Regions from separate parts of the Shewanella japonica genome, predicted to be linked through region 2. Evidence: predicted binding sites of a transcription regulator. Region 2 holds the regulator's gene; each other region holds the start of a gene.
What was found. The regulator LexA, encoded in region 2, represses DNA repair genes until DNA is damaged. The targets are predictions, from matches to a motif close to TACTGTATNNNNATACAGTA.

Region 1 (6,785 bases), 1.5 Mb from region 2:
TGAGCCAGATAAATTAATAGTAAGTTCTAAGTTTCGGCGGGTTGCAGCATCAAGAATGATAGTATCAGCCTGATTAAACATGGTGATGCTATTAATATGAGGCAATGCTGTTTTTTGTGTGTCTTTGACATATTGCATTAATCAGCCAGCTGCTTGTAGCGAAAGCCTAGCATTTGTAATACCAAATCCATGAAGATCTTTGGTACCAAATTGCTCTAGAAGTAATTGAATGCTGGTATCGTAATCAAACTCCCATTCAGGTCTTCGACGTATGCCTTTGCGATTTTCAATTAATTGGCGGTCAAGTAAATCTTCACTGTAGAGCAATTCTGCAGGACTGGTACGTTGCAGTTCAGCTTCCAGTGTTTCTTCATTTTCAAGTTCAACAATAACAAATCGACCAGACGAAACATCTAAAGTCGCGTAGCCAAATCCACTCTTACCCTGATATACCGCAGCAAGTAAGTTATCCTGCTTTTCTTGTAGTAAGGCTTCGTCGGTTAAGGTACCTGGGGTAACAATTCTTACAACTTTACGCTCAACTGGTCCTTTACTTGTAGCAGGGTCACCGACTTGTTCACAAATAGCGACAGATTGACCAATTTGAACCAATTTTGCGAGGTAACCTTCAACGGCGTGGTAGGGAAGTCCTGCCATGGGAATCGCGTTACCACCACTTTTTCCACGTGCAGTTAATGAGATACCTAACAGTTCAGATGCCAGCTTAGCGTCTTCATAAAATAATTCATAAAAGTCTCCCATACGATAAAACAACAGCATTTCAGGATGCTGTGCTTTCAGCGTTAAATACTGGCGCATCATGGGAGTGTGCTTTTCTAAATTTGGGTCTTCATTTACGGTCATTAAGTGATTGCTCTTACTTTATTTTGAATTAGGCTAAGTCTGGGTCAATATAGGCGGTCATCTTAACAACAATTGATTTGATACCCAATAGAATCGCAACGATGCTATGCCGTCTTGCCCTTGTTTACTGATTTTTTGAACAATACTTATTGTTGTAAACTCAGGAATTTACCCAACCTAGAAGTACTGTATACAGTGGTTTTGTTTGTCTACTATTTATCGTTATTAATATATTTTCGTTATTAACTGTATGATTTTTAATGTGTAAATAATAGTAAGGTAAAAAAAAGGAAAAAAATTATACAGTAACTATTGATACTGTATGATTATACAGTATACTGAGCTCATATTACGAAACAGACAAATTTATTCGTTACCAAGTTCGTTATTCGAACTGAGTCACCTTAAAGGGATAAAGAGAATGAAAGCAGATCCAAATAAAGAGAAAGCGCTGAATGCTGTATTAGGTCAAATTGAAAAGCAATTTGGTAAAGGTTCAATCATGAAGTTGGGCGCTGATCGCACAATGGATGTTGAAACCATTTCTACAGGTTCGCTTTCGTTGGATGTTGCCTTAGGTGCTGGTGGTTTACCGATGGGACGTATCGTTGAAATTTACGGTCCAGAATCATCGGGTAAAACAACGTTAACACTTGAAGTTATTGCTGCAGCACAACGTGAAGGCAAAACGTGTGCGTTTATTGATGCTGAGCATGCTCTAGACCCTATCTATGCAAAAAATCTAGGTGTCGATATTGATAACCTATTATGTTCACAACCTGATACTGGTGAGCAAGCGCTTGAAATCTGTGATGCGCTAACACGTTCAGGTGCTGTTGATGTAATCATTGTCGATTCTGTTGCAGCATTAACACCAAAAGCTGAAATTGAAGGTGAAATTGGTGATTCTCATATGGGCCTTGCCGCACGTATGATGAGCCAGGCAATGCGTAAGCTTGCAGGTAACTTAAAACAGTCAAATACGCTACTTATTTTCATTAACCAAATTCGTATGAAAATTGGTGTTATGTTTGGTAACCCTGAAACCACAACGGGTGGTAATGCACTTAAATTCTACGCTTCTGTACGTTTAGATATTCGTCGTACAGGTGCGATTAAAGACGGCGATGCTGTCGTAGGTAACGAGACTCGAGTTAAGGTCGTTAAAAATAAAATTGCAGCGCCATTTAGACAAGCTGAATTCCAAATTCTTTACGGTAAAGGTATTAACCGTACTGGTGAGCTCGTTGATTTAGGTGTAGCACACAAGCTGGTTGAGAAAGCTGGTGCTTGGTACAGCTACCAAGGCAACAAGATTGGTCAAGGCCGCGCAAATGCGGGGAAATACCTAGTTGAAAACCCTGCAGTAGCAGAAGAAATTGAAGCAAATTTACGTCAAATGCTATTAAGCACTGAAAAAGAAGTGGCACCAGCTGAGTCGGATGAAAACATCGATTTAGAAACAGGTGAAGTGTTCTAATCACGTTTTAACAGTAATGAAAATAACTATCGCGGTCGACATGAGTCGGCCGCGATTTTTTTTTGTAAGTGCTCTATTCATTGGCATATGTGATCGAACGCCGCTCGTAAGGAAATGACTTCATTAAAGACGTCATTTAGCTCGTATTACGGCACAGATTATTAAAAACCAATTAACCGATTGCAGTAATCGCCCCTCATAGCAAGAAAATCGCTAATCTAAATACGCTTGGATCTCGCACCTTCAGTTTGTTTAAGTATATAATGTTGCCAATTTAAAGCTGATATTCAGCTTCATGATAAATAGAATTTATCCATTTAGGGCGATTTCATGTTTCAGACCACCACAGAATTAAGAAGCGCATTTTTAGCGTATTTTGGTAACAACGGACACCAAGTTGTCGACAGTAGCTCGTTAGTACCACATAACGATCCAACGTTATTATTTACAAATGCGGGTATGAACCAATTTAAAGAAGCTTTTCTAGGATTGGAAAATCGTGGTTATTCACGTGCAACGACATCGCAACGTTGTGTCCGTGCTGGTGGTAAGCATAATGACTTAGATAATGTAGGTTACACCGCCCGTCACCATACTTTCTTTGAAATGTTAGGTAACTTTAGTTTTGGTGATTACTTTAAAGAAGAAGCCATTTCATATGCGTGGAACTTCTTAACCCAAACACTGAAATTACCAACAGAAAAACTTTGTGTCACTATTTACGATACTGATGACGAAGCCTTTGAAATCTGGAATAAGAAAATCGGTGTTGCTGCTGAAAATATTATTCGTATTGGTGATAACAAAGGCGCTCCTTATGCCTCTGACAACTTCTGGCAAATGGGTGATACAGGTCCTTGTGGTCCATGTTCAGAGATCTTTTATGATCATGGCGAGCACATTTGGGGCGGCCGCCCTGGTACACCAGAAGAAGATGGCGATCGCTTCATTGAAATCTGGAATATCGTTTTCATGCAGTACAACCGTCAAGCTGACGGTGAAATGAAACCGCTACCAAAACCTTCAGTCGATACAGGTATGGGAATTGAGCGTATTGCAGCTATCATGCAAGGCGTACACTCAAACTACGAAATTGATATTTTCCAAGCGTTAATCAAAAAAGCGGCGGAAATTATTGGGGTTGAAGATTTAGAAAATAAATCACTGCGCGTAATTGCTGACCATATTCGTTCTTGTTCATTCTTAATTGCTGATGGTGTGATGCCGTCGAATGAAGGCCGTGGTTATGTATTGCGTCGTATCATTCGTCGTGCAGTGCGCCACGGAAATAAGTTAGGTGCAACCGATACGTTCTTCTTTAAATTACTGCCTACCCTGATTGAAGTCATGGGCGATGCGGGTAAAAGTTTGGTTGAAGCTAAAGCTATTATTGAAAAATCATTAAAAGCTGAAGAAGAACAATTTGCCAGAACACTAGAGCGTGGCTTAGGTATTTTAGATGCTGCGTTAAACGAGTTAGATACTAACGTTTTAGATGGTGAAACAGCCTTTAAACTTTACGATACCTATGGTTTCCCTGTGGATCTTACAGCTGACGTCTGTCGTGAACGTGATATTACCGTTGATGAAGCCGGTTTCGAAGCTGCGATGGCTGAGCAAAGAAGCCGTGCACAAGCTGCTGGTAATTTTGGTACTGATTATAATACTGGTCTTAAAATCGAAGGTGAAACTGAGTTTTGTGGTTACACCGAATTAAACGGTGAAGGCAGTGTTTCTGCAATTTATGTTGGTGGTGAATCAGTCGAGACGTTAGCAGCAGGTCAAGAAGCGGTAATCGTATTAGATAACACGCCTTTTTATGCTGAGTCAGGTGGTCAGGTAGGTGATAAAGGCTTACTTTCAATTGGCGAAAATGTTTTTGAAGTTGCTGATACGCAAATCTTCGGTCAAGCATTTGGTCACGAAGGTAAGTTAACGGCAGGTACATTGACTGTAGGCCAAAAAGTCACTGCAGAAGTGGATAAGAAATTACGTCACCGTACACAGTTAAATCACTCGGTGACTCACTTATTACATGCCGCCCTTCGTAATGTTTTAGGTACTCACGTAAATCAAAAGGGATCTTTAGTTAACCCTGAGCGTTTACGTTTTGACTTTGCGCACTTTGAAGCCGTAACTGCTGCAGAGCTCAAGCAAGTAGAAGATATGGTTAATACCCAAATCCGTCGTAACCATCAGCTAAAAACTGCTGTGATGGGTATTGATGAGGCAAAAGAGCAGGGCGCTATGGCTTTGTTTGGTGAAAAGTACGACAGTGAAGTACGCGTTGTGACTATGGGTGATTTCTCGATTGAACTCTGTGGTGGTACACATGTTGGCCGTACAGGTGATATTGGTTTATTCAAAATCACTTCTGAAGGCGGTATTGCGGCGGGTATTCGTCGTATTGAAGCGGTGACTGGCGTTGCGGCAATGGAGTATGTTGCTGACCAGCAAGCACAACTTGATAAAGCGGCTTCATTGTTAAAGTCTGACTCAGCTTCAGTTGTTGCTAAGCTTAAAGCGCAACTTGATAAAGTGAAGCAACTAGAAAAAGAAATGTCGCAGCTAAAAGATAAGTTAGCTGCTGCAGCTAGTGCAGATATTGCTGGTGAAGCCATTGAACTAAACGGCGTAAAAGTTCTTGTTAAAAAGCTTGAAGGTGTTGATCCTAAATCACTACGTGGTTTACAAGATGAGCTTAAGCAGAAGCTAAACTCAGCCATTATTGTGCTTGGTATAGCTAATGAAGGTAAAGTTAATCTTATTGCTGGTGTGAGTAAAGATTTAGTCGGTAAAGTGAAGGCTGGTGAGCTTGTTGCTATGGTCGCTCAGCAAGTTGGTGGTAAAGGCGGTGGTCGTCCTGATATGGCTCAAGCTGGCGGTACGCAACCAGAGAAACTTGATGATGCCTTAGCATTAGTTCAACCTTGGTTAACAGAGCGTTTAGGCTAACGGTTAATTAAGATTAAAGTCACTCTCATAGAGCAATGAACATAAAGCATCTAATATTGATAGCGGGTAAAAATGTGATTGATTTACCAGTGATTGTTAGTTGCTTTATGGCTTGAGTGATTGTTCAAGGTTTGGCATAGTAGAAACGTAATAATGACAGCGGTATTACGAAACCACATTTTTGAATAAAAACAGATTTAACGCACTGAAAATCATGTGAGTATAGTTTTTTATGCTTATTTGGTTATGAAAGCGACAAATTGTTTTGAAGGTTCTGTTTTAGCTTTGTCTAAAGAATGAACGTCAAATGTTAACAGCTTGAAACAATCGGACTTTAAAAATACCGAATTTCTTTATTTTTTGATTTTTTACAGTAAAAAGCTTAAAAATTTTATTGATTTAGTGTCGTTACTAATGATTTGTATTAAGCTAACTATATTAAAACGCGCATATTACGGATAGAAGCTGGTGTATGCTGATTGGACTAAAGGAGCAATCGAATGCTGATTTTGACTCGCCGTGTAGGCGAAACATTAATGATAGGTGATGAAGTTACAGTTACTGTGCTTGGCGTAAAAGGTAATCAGGTACGTATCGGTGTAAACGCACCTAAAGAAGTATCAGTTCATCGTGAAGAAATTTACCAACGTATCCAGTCAGAAAAATCTGGCAATACGACCCCAGAAGGGGGCAATTTCTGATAAATCAGAATTGTTAGCTATACGAATAAGGCCAGCGAAAGCTGGCTTTATTGTTTTTGGATGGTAAATAATGCTGGATCAATGGAAGCTATCGCTGTTGCTTTAATCATTTTTAAGCGTTTTTAATCATCATTGCTGTGACGCTTCTTTTTTATCTTTGAGTCGTTGACGACTTGAGTGTTGTTCTAACCCTCTAATTATTTCGATCTTCATTTATTTGCTCTAATCATTATGCACACAATTATTCTCAAATAAGCTGATTTTTAGTTTATGGGCAGGTTTATCTACTTCATTTTAATGAATGACGATGATGGCTACAAAAATGATGGTTTATTGTTTTTATCTATAAAAACAAAAATCGGGTAAAAGAATTGATAAATATTGTGGCATATGTCGGCAATGTGATTAAAAACAGTTCAAATGAATATAGTTTCTGAAAAAGGGTTTGACTTATTTTCTTCAAACAGTAATATACCGCCCAAGAAAACGGAGAGGTGGCCGAGTGGCCGAAGGCGCTCCCCTGCTAAGGGAGTATGGGCTTTAACTCCCATCGAGGGTTCGAATCCCTCCCTCTCCGCCATTTCTTAAAAATAGTAAACGATGCGCGTGTAGCTCAGCTGGATAGAGTACCTGGCTACGAACCAGGCGGTCGGAGGTTCGAATCCTCCCACGCGCACCATTACTATTAAAAAAAGCAATATCAATACGATGCGCGTGTAGCTCAGCTGGATAGAGTACCTGGCTACGAACCAGGCGGTCGGAGGTTCGAATCCTCCCACGCGCAC
Region 2 (6,785 bases):
TAATACTTGACTAAGCTTGGCACATTGCCGTGATAGCCAAAGCTTGTCAGACCAAAAGGAATGGCAGCTAAAATATATGGAGCAAAACTCGCCTGTCCGTCAGGGACTAACAAGTTCACGGTTTCCACATCAATCAGCAAATTACCGACGGCTAAAAAGAAAGTAATGATCATCCCGCCAAGCATTACTGTCGTAATACGGTCGACCACTTTAGTGCTAATCATCACAATCGCAGCAAGCACAAGGGCAAAAACTAAGCCTGCAATACTTTGTGGTAAATGAATGCCCATACCTGACAAGGTGTGGTTCACAATAGAGCCACCACCACTGATATAAGCGTAAGTCAGAATATATAATACGAAGGTAATGGAAAGCCCATTAACTATCCGCCAGAATTGGCCTAATGTCACTTTGGTTAACGTGTCGAAACTGTCGCCAGGTTTAAAATGTAAGTTGGTTTCAAGTAGCATTAAGCCTGACACCAACATACAAAACCAAATACCGATTAGCATGGCAATGGAATAGCCAAACCACATACCAGCACTGACAACAGGAAGGGAAAACATACCGGCACCGACTGTGGTACCGGCAATAATCATAGCACCGCCTAATAATGATTTATTGTGCGGTTGTGATTGTGTTGAACTCATAAAGTTAGTGGTTACCCATGTTCCATAGTGACGCTATCTACTATGGTTTTACGAACAGATAAACGCAACATACCATTGGCATGGTCGCGAATTCGGATGACAGCAAACTGATTGTCATTACCCGACAAGTGCCCTAATTCTTTTAATTTTACACTCAAATTATTGTAGAGTTTTTTATCATAAAACTCTGGCGCAGTAATTCCGTGTAAAGCACCTAAACGCTGAGCTAATAAGTGGCTCGCGCTTTCTAGATCTGAACGTTCAATATCCGGTTTATAAGCCAATAAATTAAAGATAATCGCGTAACGTTGTAATGTCTCACTGACAGTTTCAGACAATAACATTAACTGGGTAATATTACTTTGATTGAGTTCAAACTCGTCTGTACCCGAAATAAGCTGTTGCTCAACAAATAAGTTTAATACGCTATCAATATAAGCGGGTAAGTCTTCAATCCCCATAAACAACTCAGCTTTGAGTAGCGGGTAGAAGTCATTAACGATTTCATGAATTTTTTGACGATTAAACTCTTCGTATTGCACCAAGCAACTCGCTATTAACGAAGGAACTGCCATTAAATGGATGATGTTATTACGGTAGTAGCTCATCGCAATTGCTGAAGACTCTTCAATCGCAATAATTTCACCAATTTGATCAGTGTGCGAAGTAAACTTTTTCAGTGATAGACATTGATCAACTAATTCACTAGCACTGCCTTGAGCTACTGAGGTGTAATCAGTGTAAGGCACTTCTTTCATCAATTTAAGATATAAATCTAGCTGACGTTCCAGCTCTGTGCGCTCTAATGCATTTTGTTCAGCGGCTAATAACACCATACTGGTTAACGTAACAGAGCTCGCTGCTGCAGCACTGTTAATGTTTGTCATCACTTTATTGGCTAACTGATTAACCGCAGGCGTTAACCACGTTGGTTTTTGTTCAGGATCTTTAGCCACTTCTTCACGCCAATCAGGCGACTGCTGATTTAAGAACTGCTGCACGTTAATTGGCTCACCAAAGTTAACGTAACCTTGTCCAAAGTTACCCAACTTACGCAATGCACCAAACACTTGCCATACAGATTCTTTTTGCTTTTTCTTACCGCTTAATTCTTTATGATAAGTCGACACTTCCATGACATGATCGTAGCCAAGATACACTGGCACTAAGGTCACAGGACGCTCGATACCACGCAATACGCTGTTTACCGTCATCGCTAGCATGCCTGTTTTAGGAGCAAGTAGACGACCAGTACGTGAACGACCACCCTCAGTGAAATACTCAACTGAATAACCTTTAGCAAATAGTTGATCTAAATACTCTCTGAATACTGCGGTATAAAGCTTATTACCGTTAAAACTACGACGGATAAAGAAGGCACCACCACGGCGGAACATTGGACCTGCCGGCCAAAAGTTAAGATTAATCCCTGCCGCAATATGCGGTGGAACCATGCCTTGATAATAAAGAATATATGACAGTAACAAGTAATCCATATGGCTTCGATGACACGGCACATAAACGATTTCATGACCATCATGATGCAGTTTACGAACTTGCTCCGCACTCTTGATGCTAATACCACTGTATAACTTGTTCCAAAGCCAAGTTAAGAAACGCTCAGCAATACGAATCAAGTTATCCGAATAGTCTGCTGCGATTTCATCAAGGTACTCAATGGCTTTTTCACGTGCCTTTTCTTCGGGAATTTTTTTGTTAACGGCTTCTTCTTGAATGGCACGCTTGATGGATTCTGACTTTAACAGCGAATTGAACATCGCTTGACGATTAGGAAGCTGAGGCCCCGTCATCACTTTACGTTGACGGCGAAAATGCACACGAGCCACACGGATAAGCTTGTGCGCAATACTGACATCTGTGCCGTGTTCATCAGCCATATAACGCAGCGACATGGCATTAGAAAATTGAATGAAGTTATGGCGACCTAAAAATAGAATCATTAACCATTTACGTAACCATGTTGGGTTTTCACGCTCAAAAACCGCAGCGGTCATGGTGTCGTCTTCTTTACCAGGGATACGACCCCAATATAGGCTTACAGGAACAAGCTGGATGTCGAGTTCTTTGTTCTTTTGGTGTAATTCGAGCAACTTAGTAAAGTTTGCTACAAATTTATCGCTACTATGGCGCTTACCAAACAAGGGTTTACGCCCTTCCACACACACAATTCTAGGGGTATTGAAACCATCAACATCTAACCGTTCATACGGACTTGGCAAGTTATATTTAGCTGTCATTTCATGTAAGGCAGCAATATCACTCAGCGACTCCGTTTTCATCACATAGACCACTGGCTTGTCAGGATCTAAGTTAAGGTCAGCGAACGGATCTTCAGGCACAACAACACTGTGTACCATTAATTTCTGAATCCAACGTAATGATTTAGCAATGATAGAATCTGGTTTTAGCATGGGTCTTCGCATTATCAACAACGATTTATTGCGCATAGGATACCAGAATATCATTCAGTTACACTAACCTCGGTAAATCTAGTTAACATTTAAGTAGCAAGTTTTGTTGGTTCTAACATCAAGTATCAATCACTTAGTAAGTAGCAAAACATTTAGGTACAGTACTGTATAAATAGACGGTATCCAGTACTTTTTGGCTTATTCACTTGAGTCATCAATAATAAAACACACTAATTTACCGACGCCCCACAAAAAAAATAAACCACTGATTTAATTATCTTTAAATAACTAAAAACTTCGATAAAAATTCATATCTATTGCTTTATCATCAAAAAATGTTGGTTAATACTTGCGCGACCAAAGATACTGTATATAATGACAGTCACTGTATAAAAAAACAGGAATCAACATGAGACCTTTAACGCCACGACAAGCTGAAATTCTAGAATTAATTAAATGCAATATTGCCGAGACAGGTATGCCACCAACTCGTGCAGAAATTGCCACTAGATTAGGCTTTAAAAGTGCTAATGCTGCAGAAGAACATTTAAAAGCACTCGCTAAAAAAGGTTGCATTGAAATTATTCCAGGTACCTCTCGCGGTATCCGTATGGTCCAAGAAGAAGAGGAAGTCGAAGAAGGCTTACCACTGATTGGTCAGGTTGCGGCTGGTGAACCAATTTTGGCGTTAGAACATGTTGAACAATACTTTCAAGTTGATCCTGAAATGTTTAAACCCAATGCTAATTTCTTACTACGTGTTCGTGGCGACAGTATGAAGGATATTGGCATTATTGAAGGCGACTTATTAGCGGTTCACAAAATGCAGCAAGCTAAAAATGGTCAAGTCGTTGTTGCCCGTGTTGATGATGATGTCACCGTGAAGCGTTTTGAAAAGAAAGGCAACGTTGTTTATCTGCATGCAGAAAACGAGCAGTACTCGCCGATAAAAGTCGATTTAACATGCCAAAGCCTTACGATTGAAGGGCTCGCTGTTGGCGTTATCCGTAATGGAGGTTGGTTATGAACACATTAATAGGTAATGCACCACGTCACCCAGGTTTATGGATGGACATGGCATCAGCAGCTGCGCCAGTAAAGCAAGGTATCGAAACCAAACAAACAGCTAACCAAGGGTTAACTGAATTAACTCAGCTATGCGGCCAGTTAGCCGTATTAAGTCAACAAGGGCGATGGATTGTACTGATTAATCCGCCTCACATTGGTTACAAACAAATTCTAGCGAACGCCAATGTCAGAATGGACCGTGTATTACTGGTTCACACTAAAGATGAAGTCGAAACACTTTGGGCAATGGAAAAAGCACTCACAAGTGGTACATCCAGCGCAGTGATTACATGGACAACCCCATTAGATGCTCGTGATAATCGTCGCATTCAATTAGTCGCTAAAAGCGCCTTAGCGCAAGGTGTCATTATTGAAGATGTAAATACTCACTTACGTGATGACCAATTAAACGCCAGTAATCCTGTGGCTGCAACCCAATTGAATTTATCTGCATTTCACTAAAGTCTATTTGCTAAAAAAGCCCTTCATTTCGGTGACGGGCTTTTTTTTGCGCCTTTTTTCAGCAAATTAGATGATAAAGTGATCTTGATCAATATTTAATCTCCAAGTAATGTAGTTAACAAGGGAGTAACATTTATTGACCTCTCTTAGTGGTAAAAATGAACATAAGTGATAAAACGCTGTAAAGATTGTGCTGGTACCATGCGGTATAGAAAGCCTTGAATAAAAAGCGTCAATTTAAGAATTGAAAAGTTCAGTATTAGGTACAAGTGTGGCCACCAAAACCCAATAGAATAATCGAGTATTAATACTCACTGCCACCGTGTACTTTGAAGTGATCAAACTTTTTCGGGAATAGAAAAGTTTGCATAGAGCAGAGTATTACTGTGTGACTTTTCCTTGTTGTTATTGCAAATCGCAATTGGCAGAGGAGTAGTCTTGTGAAGCGATTGTTGTATGGATTAATGGTGCTGTTTTTTGCAGTGCCACTTGCAGCGGCTGATATGCCGCTTAACATGACCCAAGGGGTAACAGAGATCAGTGGTAAGGTTTACGACCTCCATATGATCATTCTTTATATCTGTTGTGCTATTGGTGTTGTGGTATTTGGAATCATGATTTACTCCATGATTTATCATAGAAAATCAAAGGGTGCAGTACCTGCTGATTTCCATGATAGTACCAAAGTGGAAATAGCATGGACTGTCGTGCCGTTTCTTATCCTCATTGGTATGGCAATTCCTGCCACAAAAACCCTCATTGCTATGGAAGACCCAAGTGATGCGGAGTTAACTATCAAAGTAACCGGCTCTCAATGGAAATGGCATTACAGCTATTTTAATGAAGACGTCGAGTTTTACAGTTTACTTTCCACCCCTGCCGATCAAATTACTGGGACAGAAACGAAAACTGAAACTTACCTACTAGAAGTCGATAAGCCCCTCGTTCTGCCAATCAATCGTAAAGTACGCTTTTTAATGACTTCAGATGATGTGATTCACTCTTGGTGGGTTCCTGCATTTGCGGTGAAAAAAGATGCTAACCCAGGTTTTATTAATGAAGCTTGGACCAAGATTGATAAGGTTGGTACCTACCGAGGTCAATGTGCTGAGTTGTGTGGTAAAGACCACGGATTCATGCCGGTGGTAGTTGAAGCCGTTTCTGAAGCAGACTTTGAGCAATGGCTAAAAGATCAAAAACAACTAACTGCTGATGCAAAAGCCGCGGCCGAAGCGTCACTGTCGCAAACCTTGACCTTTGATGAGTTGATGGCTCAAGGTGAACAAGTTTACATGGGCCGATGCGCCGCTTGTCACCAACCAAATGGTGCAGGACTACCTGGTGTATTCCCGTCTCTTATCGGCAGTCCAATCATTAAAGGGTCAGTTGCTGGCCACATTGATATTGTCGTCAACGGCCAGCCTGGTACTGCTATGCAAGCCTTCGCGAAACAGCTTACTGCAACAGAAATTGCAGCTGTTGTGACCTACGAGCGAAACGCTTGGGGTAATGATTCTGGTGATGTGGTTCAAGCTGCAGATGTGAACTCAGGTGGGGCACCTAGCGATGCAAGCTCAGCAAGTGATAAGCCAACGCCTGTCACTTTGCCTGCTGAATTACCAGCGACACAACCTGAGGTAGAACAAGTGGTTGCTGACGTCGTTGAAGAAGCAACACCTGACGTTGTTATGGATGACTTATCTATGGATGAACTGATGGCAATGGGTGAGCAAGTTTACCTCAGCAGCTGTGCTGCATGTCACCAAGCCGCTGGTACAGGTTTACCTGGCGCATTCCCTGCGTTAGTGGGCAGTCCGTTAGTCATGGGCCCTGTTGAAGGACACCTTGAAGTGGTTATCAATGGCCAACCTGGTACAGCAATGCAAGGATTTAGCTCCATACTCTCACCACAGCAACTCGCAGCTGTTGTGACGTATGAGCGAAATGCTTGGGGAAATAATACTGGTGATGCTGTTCAAGCCACCGATGTTGTTGGTCATGGAAAGTAAGGGATACAGATGAGCACAATTACACAAGATACTACCCCAGCTCATGATGAACATTCTCATGACGGCCATGATGAACACCATCATGGCGCGCCAAAAGGCATCATGCGCTGGATATTAACCACTAACCATAAAGACATTGGTTCTATGTATTTATGGTTCAGTTT
Region 3 (6,785 bases), 1.6 Mb from region 2:
CCAGCTTATTTGTGCCTAAGGCTAAATGAGGCGGAATGCCCATAGTCAGTAGTGCGGGAATTGATAGCAATCCACCACCTCCTACTACGGCATCAATAAAACCAGCGACTAATCCAATAACAGCCAAAAACGCCCAATGGCTAGGATCTAACAGAAATTCCAAATAAATACCTATTCTATAACTTTACGAAATGGCGGAAGGGCATCAAGTAATGATTTACCATAACGCTTAGTAATAAGACGCCTATCTAAAATGGTGACGCGACCATAATCATCTTCTTTACGGAGTAATCTACCACAACTTTGGATCAATTTGCGTGATGCATCTGGAATGGTGAGCTGTAAAAATGGATTACCACCTTTACTCTTAATGTATTCTGCATGCGCTTGTTCAACTGGTGAAGTTGGCACTGCAAAGGGTAATTTGGTAATAATCAGATTGGTAAGGTAATCACCGGGTAAATCTAACCCTTCTGAAAAACTTCCTGTACCGAAAATAATACTGGGCTTACCTTGGTCACAGCGGAGCTTGTGTTGCTCTAAAATTTGTTGCCTTGGCATGGTTCCTTGCACAAACAGCTGGTCTTTGGCAATTTTACCATTGACCTTATCTGTCACTTTTTCCATTTGCCAATATGAGGCAAACAGTACTAATGTCGCCATTTCATCTTCTACAAGTGCGATAACTTGTTCTGCTAGTTCATCTGTAAAAGCATCTTCAGTGGGCTCATTTTCCATTTGTGGAATAAACAGTGTCGCATTATTTTGATAATCAAAGGGCGATAATAAGGCTAGAAAACGACTACCATCATTTAGGGACAACCCGACTTGGTGAGCGAAATGATTGAAATTATTTAAGGCTCTTAATGTTGCGCTACACAATATAACGCCTGCAGCTTTTTGCCAGAGCATATGCTCTAGCATAAAACCGACCTCAATTGGAGATGCACAAAATAGGTAATCTTGTTGTTTACCGGTAATGAGCTCTGCCCAGCGAGCCATTGGCGCCCCTTTTTTGGAATCCTCTTTTGCGAGCATTTTCCAGAGTTTTGCGAGATTTTCTAACCTTTGCAGTATAAAGCCGGCCTCTGATAAAGCAGCTTCTGATTGATGCTTTGGTAGTTCACCATCTTTGATTGCTTCATTCAGTACACTTTGGATCTTGGTAAATTGTTTTACTGCAAGATTTGATGTAGTTGCTAAGTTTTCTGCTTGTATTAGTAAAGATTCTGGAAGCTTGCCATTTTCGAATCGTAAACGCGTTTCTGGGTTGGCAAAAAGTTTAGGCTGTGTGTCGCAAAAATGGGCAACTTGATTAAGCTGAGTCACTAAATCGCCAATGTGATCGAGCATTGCTTGCACAGGGGCAATAATATGTGTGGTTTTAAGTTGATTTTGAAGTTTGGAGCAGGTCTTTGACGCCTTTTCAAGCCAATCACTCGCCCCCCTCAATGTTGCTTGAGCACTTGAAAAATCTCTTGCTACCGTCGGCAAGTGATGAGCCTCATCTATGACATAAAACATGTCTTCAGGTTCTGGCAAAATCACGCCACCGCCTAACTCTAGATCGGCAAACAGCAAACTGTGATTAACAATAAGTACATCCCAGGTCTCGACATCTTCACGAGCTTTATGAAAAGGGCAGTGATGATGGCTCGACATTTGCCGATGACAACTGTGCTTATCACAGCAAATTTGCTGCCATAAAAAGTCAGGAATAGGCTTTTTTAATGTATCAATCTCGCCGTTCCACTTATTGTCGTTAAAATCTTGATGTAGGGCTTTGAGGAGATCTATTTGACTTTGATCTGGTTTAGTTTGCCACATTGCCATCTGAGATGTGTCTTCAGGACCTATCATGGCAGCGAGTTTAGCTAAACATACGTAACGCTGGCGGCCTTTAACTAAACCGAATTTAAAATCAACGCCAGATTGTTGCAAAAAGAAAGGTAAATCCTTGTGCAATAACTGCTCCTGCAAGGCTACTGTTGCTGTCGCGATACAGACCTTTTTCTTACTTGCCAAAGCTAATGGAATCGTTCCGAGAATATAAGAAAGGGATTTACCAATACCGGTTCCTGCTTCACAAACCATAATGCGTCGTTGTTTATCATAGTCACCAGCTAGGGTTTTTGATATTTCTGCCACCATAAAGTTTTGCTCTCTGCGAGAACGAAAATTTGGCATCGCAGTCGCAATATCTTTATAGATAGTGCGGATCTGGGTTTTGATATGATCCGTTAGCATGTAGGGTCCATTAGCAATCTTTACTTACTAATTCTGTATTAGCTGTTATATGCTGTACATAATAACAGTGATTTTAGTTGTTCGAAATATATAATCTAGCTAAAAGCTAAGCGAAGACTTTTAGCGACAGGATTCAAATCGGATAATGAAGGGCTCGATCTTAGATGTTATGAATATCTATGGCTATGACCTTATTCAGTTAATCACACTCAATATGTAAAGTAATCTTGTTAATCCATGGACACTCAATTGCAAAAAAACACCCTAAAAGGGCTCGTACTCACCCGACACGCCATTTATCGACATGGCCGATTACTATTGCAGTATTTTATAAAAACAGCTGACGGTCCTGCAATCATTGAGGTGGAGCAGTTTGATGTTATTTGCTTTTGTAAGCAGATAGATTCTGAGTTCATTTTAAGTCATTTTAGTACTGGTATAAGAATTGAGCCGGTAAGCCTAAAAAATTTTAATTACGAAGATGTGTCTTGTGTTTATGTAAAATCAACAACGATGTTAAAACAGGTGCTGCGCATTGCTAATGACGCTGGTATTGAAATTTATGAAGCAGATATTCGACCTGAACAACGTTTTTTAATAGAAAGATTTATAGCATTACAAGCTGAATTTGCCATTAATGCTCCTTTATCACAGCCGCCGTATAACACTGATAATCATCCAAGTACTCACACTTACTTAGCAAGCAAAGCCAGAAGAACAGAAGTTAATGTGCCTGTCTCAATGGTGTCTTTAGATTTTGAATGCAGCCCAACTGGTGAACTGTATTCTGTTGGTTTATATGGTTCACATTCAGCGCTAAATGAGGAAACCGACCTTTATCAGAAAGTCATCATGGTAGGAGAGTCTGAATCAATAGATAACAAAAAGTTTGATAGCGACAAATTAAGCGATGATGACATTCACTGGGTGAGCGATGAAGTCTCATTAATTAAAGCTCTGATAACTTGGTTCAAAGAGTATGACCCTGATGTCATTATTGGTTGGGCGGTGGTGACCTTTGATTTGGCGCTACTGTATAAGCGTTGTCAAATACATCAAATAGCATTATTAATCGGTCGCGATGAACAAGCGCTGACTTGGAAGGTGGAAGATAAGTATCGTCCTGAGACACTATCGCTGCCTGGACGGGTTGTACTTGATGGTATTGATTGGATAAAAGCGGCTTTTTATCAATTCGAGCGTTATTCGCTAGAGCATGTTTCTCAGCACTTATTAAACGAAGGCAAAGCCATTGATCATGTTGAAAATCGTGGGCAAGAAATATGTCACCTTTTTGAGCACAACAAACAAGCATTAGCTTTTTATAACTTAACTGATTGTAGGTTAGTGTGGGATATCTTTAAAAAGACCCAATTACTGGCTTTTGCATTAGAAAGAGCAAAATTAACGGGTCTTGAGTTTGGGCGAGTAGGTGCCTCGGTCGCTGCATTTAATAACTTGTACTTACCGCATCTTCATAGAAGTGGATTTGTTGCACCAGCGAGAGCGGCCAGTAATGGTTTAGAATCTCCAGGTGGCTATGTCATGGACTCCATTCCAGGCTTTTATAAAGATGTATTAGTCCTCGATTTTAAAAGTCTGTACCCTTCAATAATACGTACCTTCTTAATTGACCCTAAAAGTCTTGTTGAAGCAAAATTCAACCCTTTAGAAGATGATGTTGACGGCTTTTTGGAAGCTAAGTTTAATCGTCATAATGCAATTTTACCTGGTCTTATTGCTAGTCTTTCTCTGCAAAGAGAAAAAGCTAAACAAGATAATGATAAACCTCTTTCTCAAGCAATTAAAATTATCATGAACTCTTTATATGGCGTTTTAGGCTCAAAAGGGTGCGTTTTTCATGACGCTAAACTGGCAAGTTCTATCACAATGCGTGGCCATCAAATTATGAAACAAACGAAAGTTTGGATTGAAGAGTTGGGTTATACGGTTATTTATGGTGATACAGACTCAACATTTGTGTGGTTGGGTGAAAAGCATCAAATAAAAGATATCAACAAACTAGGAGAGCAACTAGCACATGATATGACAGTTAAGTGGCAACAGCGTTGTCTGGATGAATACGCTTTAACTAGTCATTTGGAGTTAGAATTCGAAAGTCATTTTAGTCAGTTTGTTATGCCGACTTTAAGAGGGTCAGAAGCTGGCAGTAAAAAGCGTTACGTCGGCGCATCAAAGGATGCCGAAGGGCAACTCTCTCTTACATTCAAAGGAATGGAGCAAGTAAGAAGCGATTGGAGCCCGTTAGCGAGAAGGATCCAATACCATTTGTATTTTTTATTGTTTTCTAATGGTGACGTTAAATCTTATCTAAACGAGCAACTTGAGCAATTGGCTTTGGGTCAATTCGATAATGAGTTGATATTTAGAAAACGATTGAAACGTCATGTAGAAGAATATACCGCTAAATCCTCACCACACGTTAAAGCTGCCATTAGGCTTTGCCAGATCACAGGTGATAAGAATAAAGGTAGAAGAGGAGCGTTAATTGAGTACCGAATGACATTGAATGGTGCTCAGCCTATTACTGCTGTAAATGAGTCAATAGATTATGACTATTACATCGAAAAACAGATAAAGCCGATAGCGGAGCCCGTTTTAGCCTTATTAGGGGAAGGGTTTGATAGTCTTAGTAGTCATCAGATAATGTTAATTTAGTGTTATTTGATATTGCGTTTGTGGTTATTCGTTACTATTTTTGAATAGTTTGGTAGTTGATTGTACTGTTTGATGTGTGTATTTAGTATATTCATACGGAAATTGCGCTCATTTCTTTGTTTCGTGATATTTCAGCATGCTAGCCTTTGTTGAAAGGATAATACAAACAAAATGGACTGTTACCAGCAACAATGATGAATTTAAAATGGGAAGGTTTAGCTCGATGAAAAAGACTTTAATCGCTTCGACACTAGCAGCAGTGATGTTCGTACCAACAGCTTCAGCAATTGAAATCTATAAAGATGACAAGAACTCAGTAGAAATTGGTGGCTTCATTGATGCACGTGTTTATCACGGTCAAGACACTACAGAAGTAGTCAATGGTGCATCACGCATTAACTTTGGTTTTGATCGCCAAATGGGCGATGGTTGGAATGCGTTTGCTAAACTAGAGTGGGGCGTAAATCCATTTGGTGACAGTGAAATTATTTATAACAATGACCAACTTTCTTATGAGAATGGTGACTTCTTATCGAACCGTTTAGGCTATGTAGGTGTAAACCATGATACATACGGTACGCTGACGATTGGTAAGCAATGGGGTGCTTGGTACGACGTCGTTTATAACACTAACTACGGTTTTGTTTGGGATGGTGATGCTTCTGGTACTTACACATATAACAAAGGTGATGGTTCTGTAAACGGTACAGGTCGTGGTGATAAAACGGTTCAATACCGTAATGCATTTGGTGACTTCAGCTTTGCAGTTCAAGCTCAGTTAAAACAAGATGAGTTTGATGTATTAGAAGATGGAAGTATTGGTGACGAGCCAGTGGCTCCGTTGATCAGTGCTCAGCAAACTGTTGCGACAATTGAATATAACAACACTTATGGCTTAGCCCTTACTTACCAAGCTACCGATAATTTTGTTGTGACTGCCGGTGTAAACGTTGGTGAGTTCAAAGGTGAAACTGTCGAAAACGAAAAAATCGAAGAAACTGACATCATTTATGGCTTTGGTTTGACATATGGCGGTGGCTGGGATGCTGAAGGCTTATATGCTGCTGCAAACTACAGTAAACAAGAATTCCACGATACTGACAATTTAGGTCGCTTAATTTCTGAAGCATATGGTGTTGAGACGTTAGTATCATACCGCTTTGATAACAACATCCGTGCATTTCTTTCATACAACATCTTAGATGCTGGTGACGAATATAAAGCAGAATACAACGGTGATACTTTCAAACGTCAATTCACGGTTGCTGGTTTGCATTACATCTGGGATGCCAACACTGTAATTTATATTGAAGGTCGTATTGATAGTAGTGACTTCAGTGGTAGTGAAGAAGCTGCTATGAAATTATCAGATGATGATGGTATCGGTTTCGGTATCAGATATACGCTTTAGTAGTTTAATCACTGATAAAAAGCACCCGAAAGGGTGCTTTTTTTTGTTTAGAATAAAAAAGATGAAGTTAAATGTTAAAACTTTGTACCAATAAGTATGTATTTCACCATTTACAATGAAATGAGGCTGTTTAAATATCGTTCATTTGAAAACAAAATGTTAATAAGCTTGGTTCTGATTGGTAATAAATAAAACTATTATCTATCAATATCTTATGGTTTAGTGGTAGTTATATCATCTGATACTGTCCACTAAAATGGACAGATTAACTACCATTATCAAGTAAACTCTGGTTATGTTAATGAAACATATGTTGAATTAATGTTTCATTTGTGATTTTATTGCTCTTGAAATGTAGTAGCGGTGTAATTCGCACACATTCACCAGCTTGGTTTTACCGAGTTTGGAAAATAAGAAAGATATAAGTCCAGGGAGATTGACAATGCAT

Region 1: recA (recombinase RecA) is a predicted target of LexA. The motif match lies at 1,181-1,200, and genes of this name have one in related genera.
Region 3: dinG (ATP-dependent DNA helicase DinG) is a predicted target of LexA. The motif match lies at 2,298-2,317, and genes of this name have one in related genera.

Annotation. Positions count from the first base shown of each region.
Region 1 is NZ_CP020472.1:3,661,197-3,667,981, reverse strand. It holds partial or broken gene mutS (DNA mismatch repair protein MutS) at 1-864, opposite strand, end outside; gene recA (recombinase RecA) at 1,286-2,344, shown strand; gene alaS (alanine--tRNA ligase) at 2,675-5,299, shown strand; gene csrA (carbon storage regulator CsrA) at 5,800-6,000, shown strand; tRNA gene SJ2017_RS15730 (tRNA-Ser) at 6,489-6,580, shown strand; tRNA gene SJ2017_RS15725 (tRNA-Arg) at 6,603-6,679, shown strand; tRNA gene SJ2017_RS15720 (tRNA-Arg) at 6,711-6,785, shown strand, end outside.
Region 2 is NZ_CP020472.1:229,446-236,230, reverse strand. It holds gene mtr (tryptophan permease) at 1-650, opposite strand, end outside; gene plsB (glycerol-3-phosphate 1-O-acyltransferase PlsB) at 662-3,082, opposite strand; gene lexA (transcriptional repressor LexA) at 3,492-4,109, shown strand; gene SJ2017_RS00990 (cell division inhibitor SulA) at 4,106-4,612, shown strand; gene coxB (cytochrome c oxidase subunit II) at 5,053-6,621, shown strand; gene ctaD (cytochrome c oxidase subunit I) at 6,631-6,785, shown strand, end outside.
Region 3 is NZ_CP020472.1:1,839,663-1,846,447, forward strand. It holds gene SJ2017_RS07890 (sulfite exporter TauE/SafE family protein) at 1-163, opposite strand, end outside; gene dinG (ATP-dependent DNA helicase DinG) at 172-2,247, opposite strand; gene SJ2017_RS07900 (DNA polymerase II) at 2,485-4,926, shown strand; gene SJ2017_RS07905 (porin) at 5,150-6,337, shown strand; gene SJ2017_RS07910 (TonB-dependent receptor) at 6,780-6,785, shown strand, end outside.